DNA from 2 places in the Thermomonas sp. XSG genome. Region 1 is predicted to be linked to the other one. Evidence: riboswitches for the same ligand, from Rfam matches in the RefSeq annotation. Region 1 holds a riboswitch; the other holds the start of a gene.
The links. A riboswitch is a leader RNA that binds a small molecule or an ion and turns the genes downstream of it on or off. The one in region 1 is predicted to bind cobalamin.
Positions count from the first base shown of each region.

Region 2: linked by a shared signal. The riboswitch ahead of ICG51_RS13165 (ribonucleoside-diphosphate reductase subunit alpha) and the one ahead of ICG51_RS05655 (TonB-dependent receptor) in region 1 are both predicted to bind cobalamin.

Region 1 covers NZ_CP061497.1:1,189,994-1,194,363, forward strand. Annotated here, with positions in the region: gene bioD (dethiobiotin synthase) at 1-323, opposite strand, end outside; gene ICG51_RS05640 (TMEM175 family protein) at 323-1,060, opposite strand; gene ICG51_RS05645 (GAF domain-containing protein) at 1,098-1,583, shown strand; gene ICG51_RS05650 (TfoX/Sxy family protein) at 1,580-1,951, shown strand; cobalamin riboswitch at 1,984-2,213, shown strand; gene ICG51_RS05655 (TonB-dependent receptor) at 2,339-4,222, shown strand.
Region 2 covers NZ_CP061497.1:2,808,865-2,813,234, reverse strand. Annotated here, with positions in the region: gene ICG51_RS13170 (ribonucleotide-diphosphate reductase subunit beta) at 1-461, opposite strand, end outside; gene ICG51_RS13165 (ribonucleoside-diphosphate reductase subunit alpha) at 482-2,791, opposite strand; cobalamin riboswitch at 3,062-3,301, opposite strand; gene ICG51_RS13160 (4'-phosphopantetheinyl transferase superfamily protein) at 3,318-4,025, opposite strand; gene ICG51_RS13155 (hypothetical protein) at 4,092-4,370, opposite strand, start outside.

The DNA of each region.
Region 1 (4,370 bases):
CGCGACGCCAGCCGCGCATGCGCATCGAGGAGTGGCGGCAAGGCTACCTCGACCCCGGCATCGCGCGCCGCCAGTTCCGGCGCCAGCGGATGTTCCAGCGCGAACGGATTGATGTCGGCATAGGCGATGCCGGCCTCGCCCGCCGCCTGCAAGGCCAGCGCATCCTCGTTCTGCCACGCGCCGTCGATGCGCTCGCAGCCGCTGGCCACCGGCTTCATGCCTACTGCGCGCAGGCCTTGGCCCCGCAATGCATGCAGCAACGCGCAACTGGTGAAGGTCTTGCCGATGCCGGTATCGGTGCCGGTGACGTAGATCGAAAACATCAGGCGATGCCTGCCGCGCATCGTGACCGCGCGCGGCGCATGGCCGCCTTGGCGATGAGCGGCGAGAACGACATCAGCGCATACACCATGCCGGGCGCACCGGCGAGCCACGGCGTGATGCGGCCCGGCAATCCCACCGCCACCGCGATGGACAGCAGCGCCACCAGCACGCTCCAGCCCCAGCTGGCGGCGTAGCCATACGTGCGCACCGTCTCTTCCGCGTCCAGCTGCAATGCTTGACGCCTGCGCCACGCATGCGCGTACAGCGCCAGCATGCTGCCGGCCAGCGTGGCGTAGGCCAATCCGTAGATGGAGAACATCGCCCGCAGGTCGCCCACGGAAGCCAACTGCACCGGCGTCGGGAACCAGCCGCCACTGATCCAGTAGAACAGCGCGCCGAACACGATCTTCAGCGGATACACATAGACCAGCACCAGGAACACCAGCAGCAGGCTCAGCCAGACACCGGCACCGTCATTCATGCCGTAACGCCGGCTCCAGCTCGCATGCGAATACCAGAAGAACGCGATCTGCGCGAACGATGCGGCGAACGCCGGAATGCCCTTGAGTGCCTCGATCAGGGCCGGGATGCTGTCCGGAATCGCATCCAGCGAAATCACCAGCAAGGTGACGGCGAAGGCAAAGGCGGCGTCCACGAAGGCTTCCAGCCGCGTCACCTGCTCGCCGCGCTCGAGGAAACCGTCGGGCATGCGCCGCAAGGAGGGGGGTTCGCTCATGCCGCCAGCATAGCGTGCGCGCTGCTAGACTCGGCGCATGAGTTTTTCCGCCACCACACTCACCGGCAGCAAGCCGGAACAGTACGCCCAGCTGCTGGAGCAGGCGCGCGCGCTGCTGCACGGCGAGCGCGACCGCACCGCCAACGCCGCCAACCTGTCCGCGCTGGTCTACCACGCGCTGCCCGACCTCAACTGGGTCGGCTTCTACTTCTTCGACGGCACCGAACTGGTGGTGGGCCCCTTCCAGGGCCTGCCCGCCTGCGTGCGTATCCCGCTGTCCAAGGGCGTGTGCGGCGCCGCCGCCAGCACCCGCGCCACCCAGCGGGTGGAAGACGTGGACGCGTTCCCCGGCCACATCGCCTGCGATTCGGCCAGCCGCTCCGAGCTGGTGGTCCCGCTGTACCAGGGCGATGCGCTGCTGGGCGTGTTCGACATCGACAGTCCGATCCCCGCGCGTTTTTCCGTTGAAGACCAGCATGGCCTGGAAGCGATCGCCCGGGCGTACTTGGAATCGCTTGGATGAACGTGAAGCTGCGCAACATCGGCCCCAAGTCCGCGGCATGGCTGCGCCAGGTCGGGTTGCGCACGCTGGAAGACCTGTCCGAAGCCGGTGCCGTCGGCGCCTACATGAAGGTGCGCCGGGCCGGCTTCAAACCCAGCCTCAACCTGCTGTACGCGCTGGAAGGCGCGCTGCTGGACTGCCATTGGCAGGAGGTGACAGAGGCGCGCCGCAACGAACTGGTGCAGGCCGCCGAAGCCGCCATCGCGCTGCTGCCGCCGCCGCGCGGACGGCCCGCCGCGGCGCCGGTGACCACCACCCATCATGAGGAAGCGGCGGCGCCGGCGTTCGCGCTGTTCGACGACGACCGCCACGGCGGCTCCGCCGATTGACCCAAGGCAAGGGTCCGGCCGCGGCGGCAGGCTACAATGCCCGCGCTTGAGGTGACCTTGCGGAATGCTCCGCGGGTTGAAACGGGAAGCCGGTGACGAAGCGCGAAGGCGCCTCCAGTCCGGCGCTGCCCCCGCAACGGTAAGCGCGACAACTCCGGCATCGGCCACTGTGCATGCGCATGGGAAGGCGCCGGAGGGGAACATCCCGCGAGGGATGCGCCGCGCGCGAGCCCGGAGACCGGCCCCAGGCAGTCTGATGGCGATGCGGAGGGCGTCGCGCGGCCCCGCGCGTGCGCCTGCGTCCGCCTGTGTCCGTGGTTGTCCTCTGCGTTTGCCGTCGCCCACCATCCCAGGGCGCGCGGGCGTGCGCGCCGGAGAGTCCCGAACATGAAGTTCCATCGCGATACCGTTTTCCGTCTCAGCCCGCTGGCGCTCGCACTGGCGCTGCCCGGCCTGGCATCGGCGCATGGCGACGATGCCACCGATCTCGACAAGGTCGTCGTCACCGCCACCCGCACCGCCAGCACCGCCGACGCCGCGCTGGCGGCGGTGGAGGTGATCGACCGCGCGCAGATCGACGCCAGCAGCGCGCGCTCGCTGCCGGAGCTGCTGCGCGGCCGCGCCGGCATCACCCTGGTCAACCAGGGCGGGCTGGGCAAGCTGTCCACGCTGTTCCTGCGCGGCACCGAATCCGACCACACGCTGTTCCTGATCGACGGCGTGCGCGTGGGGTCGCCGGCCTCCGGCCTGACCATGCTGCAGGACCTGCCGCTGGCGCAGATCGAGCGCATCGAGATCGTGCGCGGCCCGCGCTCCTCGCTGTACGGCGCCGACGCCATCGGCGGGGTGATCCAGATCTTCACCCGCCGCGGCGAGGCCGAAGGCGTGCGCGGCCGCGGCCGCATCGCCGCCGGCAGCCACGGCCTGCGCGAAGCCTCGGCCGGCGTCGACCTGCGCGGCAAGCGCGGCGGCGTGGGCGTGGATGTCGCCCATCAGGAAACCGACGGCATCAACGCCTGCCGCGGTTTCTACGACCCGGCCACCTGGGCCGGCGCCGGCTGCTTCATCGTGCCGGGCACGCACCTGGACCACGACGGTTACCGCAACAGCAGCGCCAGCCTGCGCGCCGACTTCGCCGCTAGCGATGGCTGGCAGATCGATGCCCGCGCCACCCGCGCCGAGGGCCACAACGACTACGACGGCGACTACGTCGACAACTCCGACATCGTCCAGCAGACCGTCGGCGGCAGCGTGCGCTGGGCCGCGGCCAGTGACGTGCAGCTGAAGCTGACCGTGGGTCGCAACAGCGATGATTCCGACAACCGCCTCGGCAGCACCTTCAGCAACCGCTTCACCACCACCCGCGACAGCGCCAGCCTGCAGGCCGACCTGACCGTGGCGCAGGGCCAGCTGCTGAGCGCGGGCTTCGACTGGCTGCGGGATCGCGCCACCATCGTCGACCCGTGGTCCCCGTTCGCCGCCGCCCGCGGCAACCGCGCCGTGTTCGCCCAGTACCAGGGCGATTTCGGCGCGCACGACCTGCAGCTGTCGCTGCGCAGTGACCGCAACGACCAGTTCGGCGGCCACCTCACCGGCGGGCTGGCTTGGGGCATGGACATCGCCGACGGCTGGCGCGTGACCGCCAGCCATGGCACCGCGTTCAAGGCGCCCAGCTTCAACGAGCTGTACTACCCCGGCTACAGCAATCCGCTGCTGCGTCCCGAGGCGTCGCGCAGCAGCGAGGTGTCGTTGCAGCGCAGCGGCGACGGCTGGCAGGTGCAGGCCAACGCGTACCACACCCGCATCGATGACCTGATCGCCTGGGACGCCAGCCTCGGCAAGCCCGGCAACGTCGAGCAGGCGCGCATCCGCGGACTGGAGCTGGCCGCGAGCGTGGCGCTGGGCGAATGGGATCTTCGCGGCCAGCTGGGCTGGCTGGACGCGCGCAACGCCAGCACCGGCTTCAACCACGACAAGCGCCTGGCGCGCCGCCCCACCCGCAGCGCCCGCATCGACCTCGACCGCAAGTTCGGCAACTGGGGCTTCGGCCTGTCCGCCATCGGCGAAGCCGCGCGCTGGGACGATGTCTCCAACAGCCTGCGGGTCGGCGGCTACGGCACCCTCGACGGCCGCGTGTCCTGGCGCTTCGCCCCGGCCTGGACCCTGCAGGCCAACGTGGTGAACCTGTTCGACAAGCGCTACGAAACCAGTGCCTGGTACGTCCAGCCCGGACGCGAATACGCACTGAGCCTGCGCTGGCAGCCGCAATGAGTTGAGGGAGGCGGCACCGCAAGGACGCGCGCAGGGATGCGACAGGGCCCGGCAGTGATGCCGGGCCCTTTTTGTGCCGGCGGTCGGAATTTCCGCTTTGGGGCGGGCGCACCCCTTGCAAACGGGTCGGCGAGCGTCCAACATTGTG
Region 2 (4,370 bases), 1.4 Mb from region 1:
TCGATGCGCCGCAGGTCTTGCAGTGAATCGATCCACTTGAAGCAAAACTCGGCCTTCTTCCTGATGGCCGGGATGTTCTCCACCGCCGCGAACGCCTTGAAGCGCTCTTCCGGATCGGGCAGGTAGTTGTCCAGCAACGTCAGGTAGAACTGCACATGCAGCGCCTCCTCGTACAGCTGGCGCGACAGGTACATGCGCGCTTCCGGCGCATTGAGGTGCTGGTACAGGTTCAGCACCAGGTTGTTGGAGACGATGGAATCGCCGGTGGCGAAGAACGCCACCAGCCGATGGATCAGGTGGCGGTCGGCCGGCGACATCTTTGCGTGCAGGTCGGCGATGTCGATCTGGAAGTTGATCTCGTCCACCGTCCAGCTGTTGCGGATGGCGTTGCGGTACATCTCGTAGAAGCCCGGATAGCGCATCGGGCGGAGGGTCAGCTCGAAACCGGGGTCGAGCAGCATCTGGCGGGATTGGGGGGCGTTCACTGGCAGGCCTCGCAGGCTTCCGGGTTTTCCAGCGAGCAGGCCACCGCCTGTGCAGGGCTGTAGTCGGACACGGTGGTCTTGGCGATCCTGGTGGCGGGGCGCGAGCGGAGGTAGTAGCAGGTCTTGATGCCCTGCTTCCACGCATGCATGTACATGGACGACAGCGCGCCGATGCTCGGGCTTTCCATGAACAGGTTGAGTGAAGCGGACTGATCGATGAATGCGCCGCGCTCGGCGGCCATGTCGATCAGGCTGCGCATCGGCAACTCCCACACCGTGCGGTAGACCATGCGCAGCGTCTCCGGGATCTGCGCCAGGTCCTGGATCGAGCCTTCGGCCAGCTTGATCGCATCGCGCATTTCCGCCGTCCACAGCCCCAGCTGCTTGAGCTCGGCGACCAGATAGCGGTTGACCTGCAGGAAGTCGCCGGACAGGGTTTCGCGCTTGAACAGGTTGGATACCTGCGGCTCCACGCATTCGTAGCAGCCGGCGATCGAAGCGATGGTGGCGGTGGGGGCAATCGCGATCAGCAGCGAGTTGCGCAAGCCGTGCTGCCGGATGCGTTCGCGCAGGGTGTTCCAGCGCCCTGCATGTTCCGGCGCCACGCCCCAGGCATCGAACTGCAGCTCGCCGACGGAGGCGCGGGTATCGGCGAACGAAGCATGCGCGCCACGCTCGATGGCCAATTCGCAGGAGGTGTCGAGCGCGTGGAAGTAGATCTCCTCGGCAATCCGCTTCGACAGCGCGCGCGCCGGTTCCGAGTCGAACGCCAGGCGCATGCGGAAGAACACGTCCTGCAGGCCCATGCAGCCCAGCCCCACCGGCCGCCAACGCAGGTTGCCGCGGCGGGCCGGTTCGATCGGATAGAAATTGAGGTCGATCACCCGGTCGAGCTGGCGCACCGCCAACCGCACGGTTTCGGCCAATTTCTCGAAATCGAAATCGCCATGCGCGTCCAGGTGGTGCGCGAGGTTGATCGAGCCGAGGTTGCACACCGCCGTTTCCTCGGCGCTGGTGACCTCCAGGATCTCGGTGCACAGGTTGGACAGGTGGATGACGTTGTGCGGGCGCAGGGTCTGGTTGCCGGCGCGGTTGCACTTGTCCTTGAAGGTCATCCAGCCGTTGCCGGTCTCGGCCAGCGTCCGCATCATCCGCGCGTACAGCTTGCGCGCCGGGATCGTGCGCGCCGCCTTGCCCTGCGCCTCGGCCTGCAGGTAGGCGCGCTCGAAATCCGCGCCGTACAGGTCGGTGAACTCCGGCACCGCGTGCGGATCGAACAGCGACCAGTCTTGGCCAGCCTCCACCCGCTGCATGAACAGGTCCGGCACCCAGTTGGCGAGGTTGAGATTGTGGGTGCGGCGCGCCTCGTCGCCGGCGTTGTCGCGCAGTTCCAGGAAGTCCTCGATGTCGGCATGCCAGGTTTCCAGGTAGACGCAGGCTGCGCCCTTGCGCTTGCCGCCCTGGTTGACCGCCGCCACCGACGAATCCAGCGTCTTCAGCCACGGAACAATGCCGTTGGAATGGCCGTTGGTGGAACGGATCAGCGAGCCGCGCGAACGCACCCGCGAATAACTCACGCCGATCCCGCCGCTGAACTTCGACAGCTGGGCGATCTCGCCGTAGCGCGCGTAGATCGACTCCAGCGAATCCTGCGGAGAATCCAGCAGGAAGCACGACGACAGCTGCTCATGGCGGGTGCCGGCGTTGAACAGGGTCGGGCTGGACGGCAGGTAGTCCAGGTGGCCCAGCCGCTGGTACAGCGCCAACGCTTCCGGCACGTCCTCGCTCAAGGCGCTGGCGATGCGCAGGAAGAACTGCTGCGGTGTCTCGATCACCTTGCGGGTGTGCGGGTGGCGCAGCAGGTAACGGTCGTACAGGGTGCGCAGGCCGAAATAGTCGAAACCCAGGTCCAGCGCCGGGTCGATGGCATCGTTGAGCTTGCGCGCGTTGGCCTGTACGAAGCCGAGCAGGCGGTCGTTGATCAGGCCCACTTCGTGGCCGCGGCCAACCGACTGCGAGAACGCGTGGATCTCCTGGCCGGAGACTTCCTTGGTGATGGTGTTGGCCAGCAGGCGCGCGGCCAGCCGGCCGTATTCGGGTTCTTCGCCGATCAGCAGCGCGGCGGTGCGGATCGACAGCTCGTCCAGCTCCTGCGTGGTCGCGCCGTTGTACAGGCCGGAGATGGTGCGGGTGGCGACGCGCATCGGATCCACCGCATGCAGCCCGTCGCAGCAGCGCTGGACGGCGCGCACGATCTTGTTGAGATCGACCGGCTCGGTGCTGCCGTTGCGCTTGGTCACCGCCATGGCGGTGGCGGTGGGTGGCGGGGTGAGGTCGAACGCGGGCGCGGCGGCCGGGGCTTCGGCGGGCGCTTCGGCAATCAAGGTCTGTGACATCTGGCGTCTCCATGCGGATGCACGGGCCCGGCCTGTCCCTCGCAGGCGCGGATGGCATCGGAAACGTCAGGGTGGAAGCGCGGTGTCGCACGGCCTGCGATCCGGCACGGCCTGCGTGCACGGCGACCCTGCTGCACCAGCCATCTCCCCCCGGAGATTCTTCGGCCGGCACCGCGCGGCGTGCTTCGCGCGGCTGTCGGCAGGTCTTCGGACTCGTGGATGTGGCGGGCCATGGGCCCGACCGCCTTGGTCGCCGCTTCCCAGGGCCACCGCCCCAGTGCGAATCGCGACTTCGTCTCCACCTACCGCTGCGGGGCAGTGCCGGGATTGGCGCGCCATTCCGAAAGAATGCACGCCGCACCGGCTTCCCTTTTCATCCGACAGGTTGTGCCCGCCAGAACCGACGACCCCAAGATAAGGGGGATGCCGCAGCCGGTCAATCCTGACCCTGCGAGTTCCCGACGCTCTCGGTGAAGTGCCAGCAGGCCGGCGACCCGGCCACGCCTTCGATCCGCTCCAGCCGCGTTCCGGGCGTCAGCGCCAGCGCCAGCGCGCCATTGCCGAAGCGCCAACCGAACGCTTCCGCAGCGGCCGGGCTGGCAGGCCGCGCAGTGAGCGCGCGCGCGGCGCGGGGTTGCAGGCCCGCGCCGCTACGCTTGCCGTGCGCCTCCTTCAACGTCCACAGCGCGTGGAAGACGTCGGCGCGCATCGCCGGGTCCGCGGCTTCTACGCGCTCGCATTCCTCCGGTGAGAACACGAAGCGCGCGAGCGCGTTCCAGTCGCGCACGCGCCGCGGCAGTTCGACGTCCACGCCTACCGGCGCGTCGGCCAGCGCCAGTGCCAGCCAGTTGCCGCTGTGGCTCAGCGACACCTGCAGCGGCGCGGCATCGCCATCCACCCGCAGCAGCGGCCGGCCATCCGCGTGCGCGTCCAGCGCAATCCGACCCACGTCCAGCTGCAGCCACTGCGCCGCCAGCACGCGCGCCTGCCAGTGTCCGGCCAGGAATGTGTCGCGCCGCGACGGCGAGGTGATCGCCTGCAGGCGCTGGCGCTCAGCGTCGGTCAGCCAGTCCTGCCCCTGCGCGCCCGCTTCGGCGGCGGCCACGGCAACGGGCAGCAGGTGCAGGCGGGCGGAGGGATGCATCGAAGGAAGGCGCTGGATGTCAGCCGGCGCCGCGCAGCGCGGATCCGCCGAAGCCTGCGGCGTCCATCACGAAGCGGGACCGATCCGGATGGTGGCGTGGCGCTCACGTGCGCCCCTTGCCGCGACGCAGGTCACCGGCACGTCTTCGCCCCCTGCCCGGATCTTGCCTTCCGCATGCAGGGTGTTGCCGCTTTCGAAGTGACGGCCGGTCCACTGGTAGGTGGTGACGCCCTGCCCCGCGTACTGGGCGCGCGCCTCCTGTTCGCACCAGGACAGCAACTGGCTGGCAGCGGCGAACACGATCTCGTGCTCCGGGTGCTGCGCCGGCCTGTCGTTGCCGGCGGA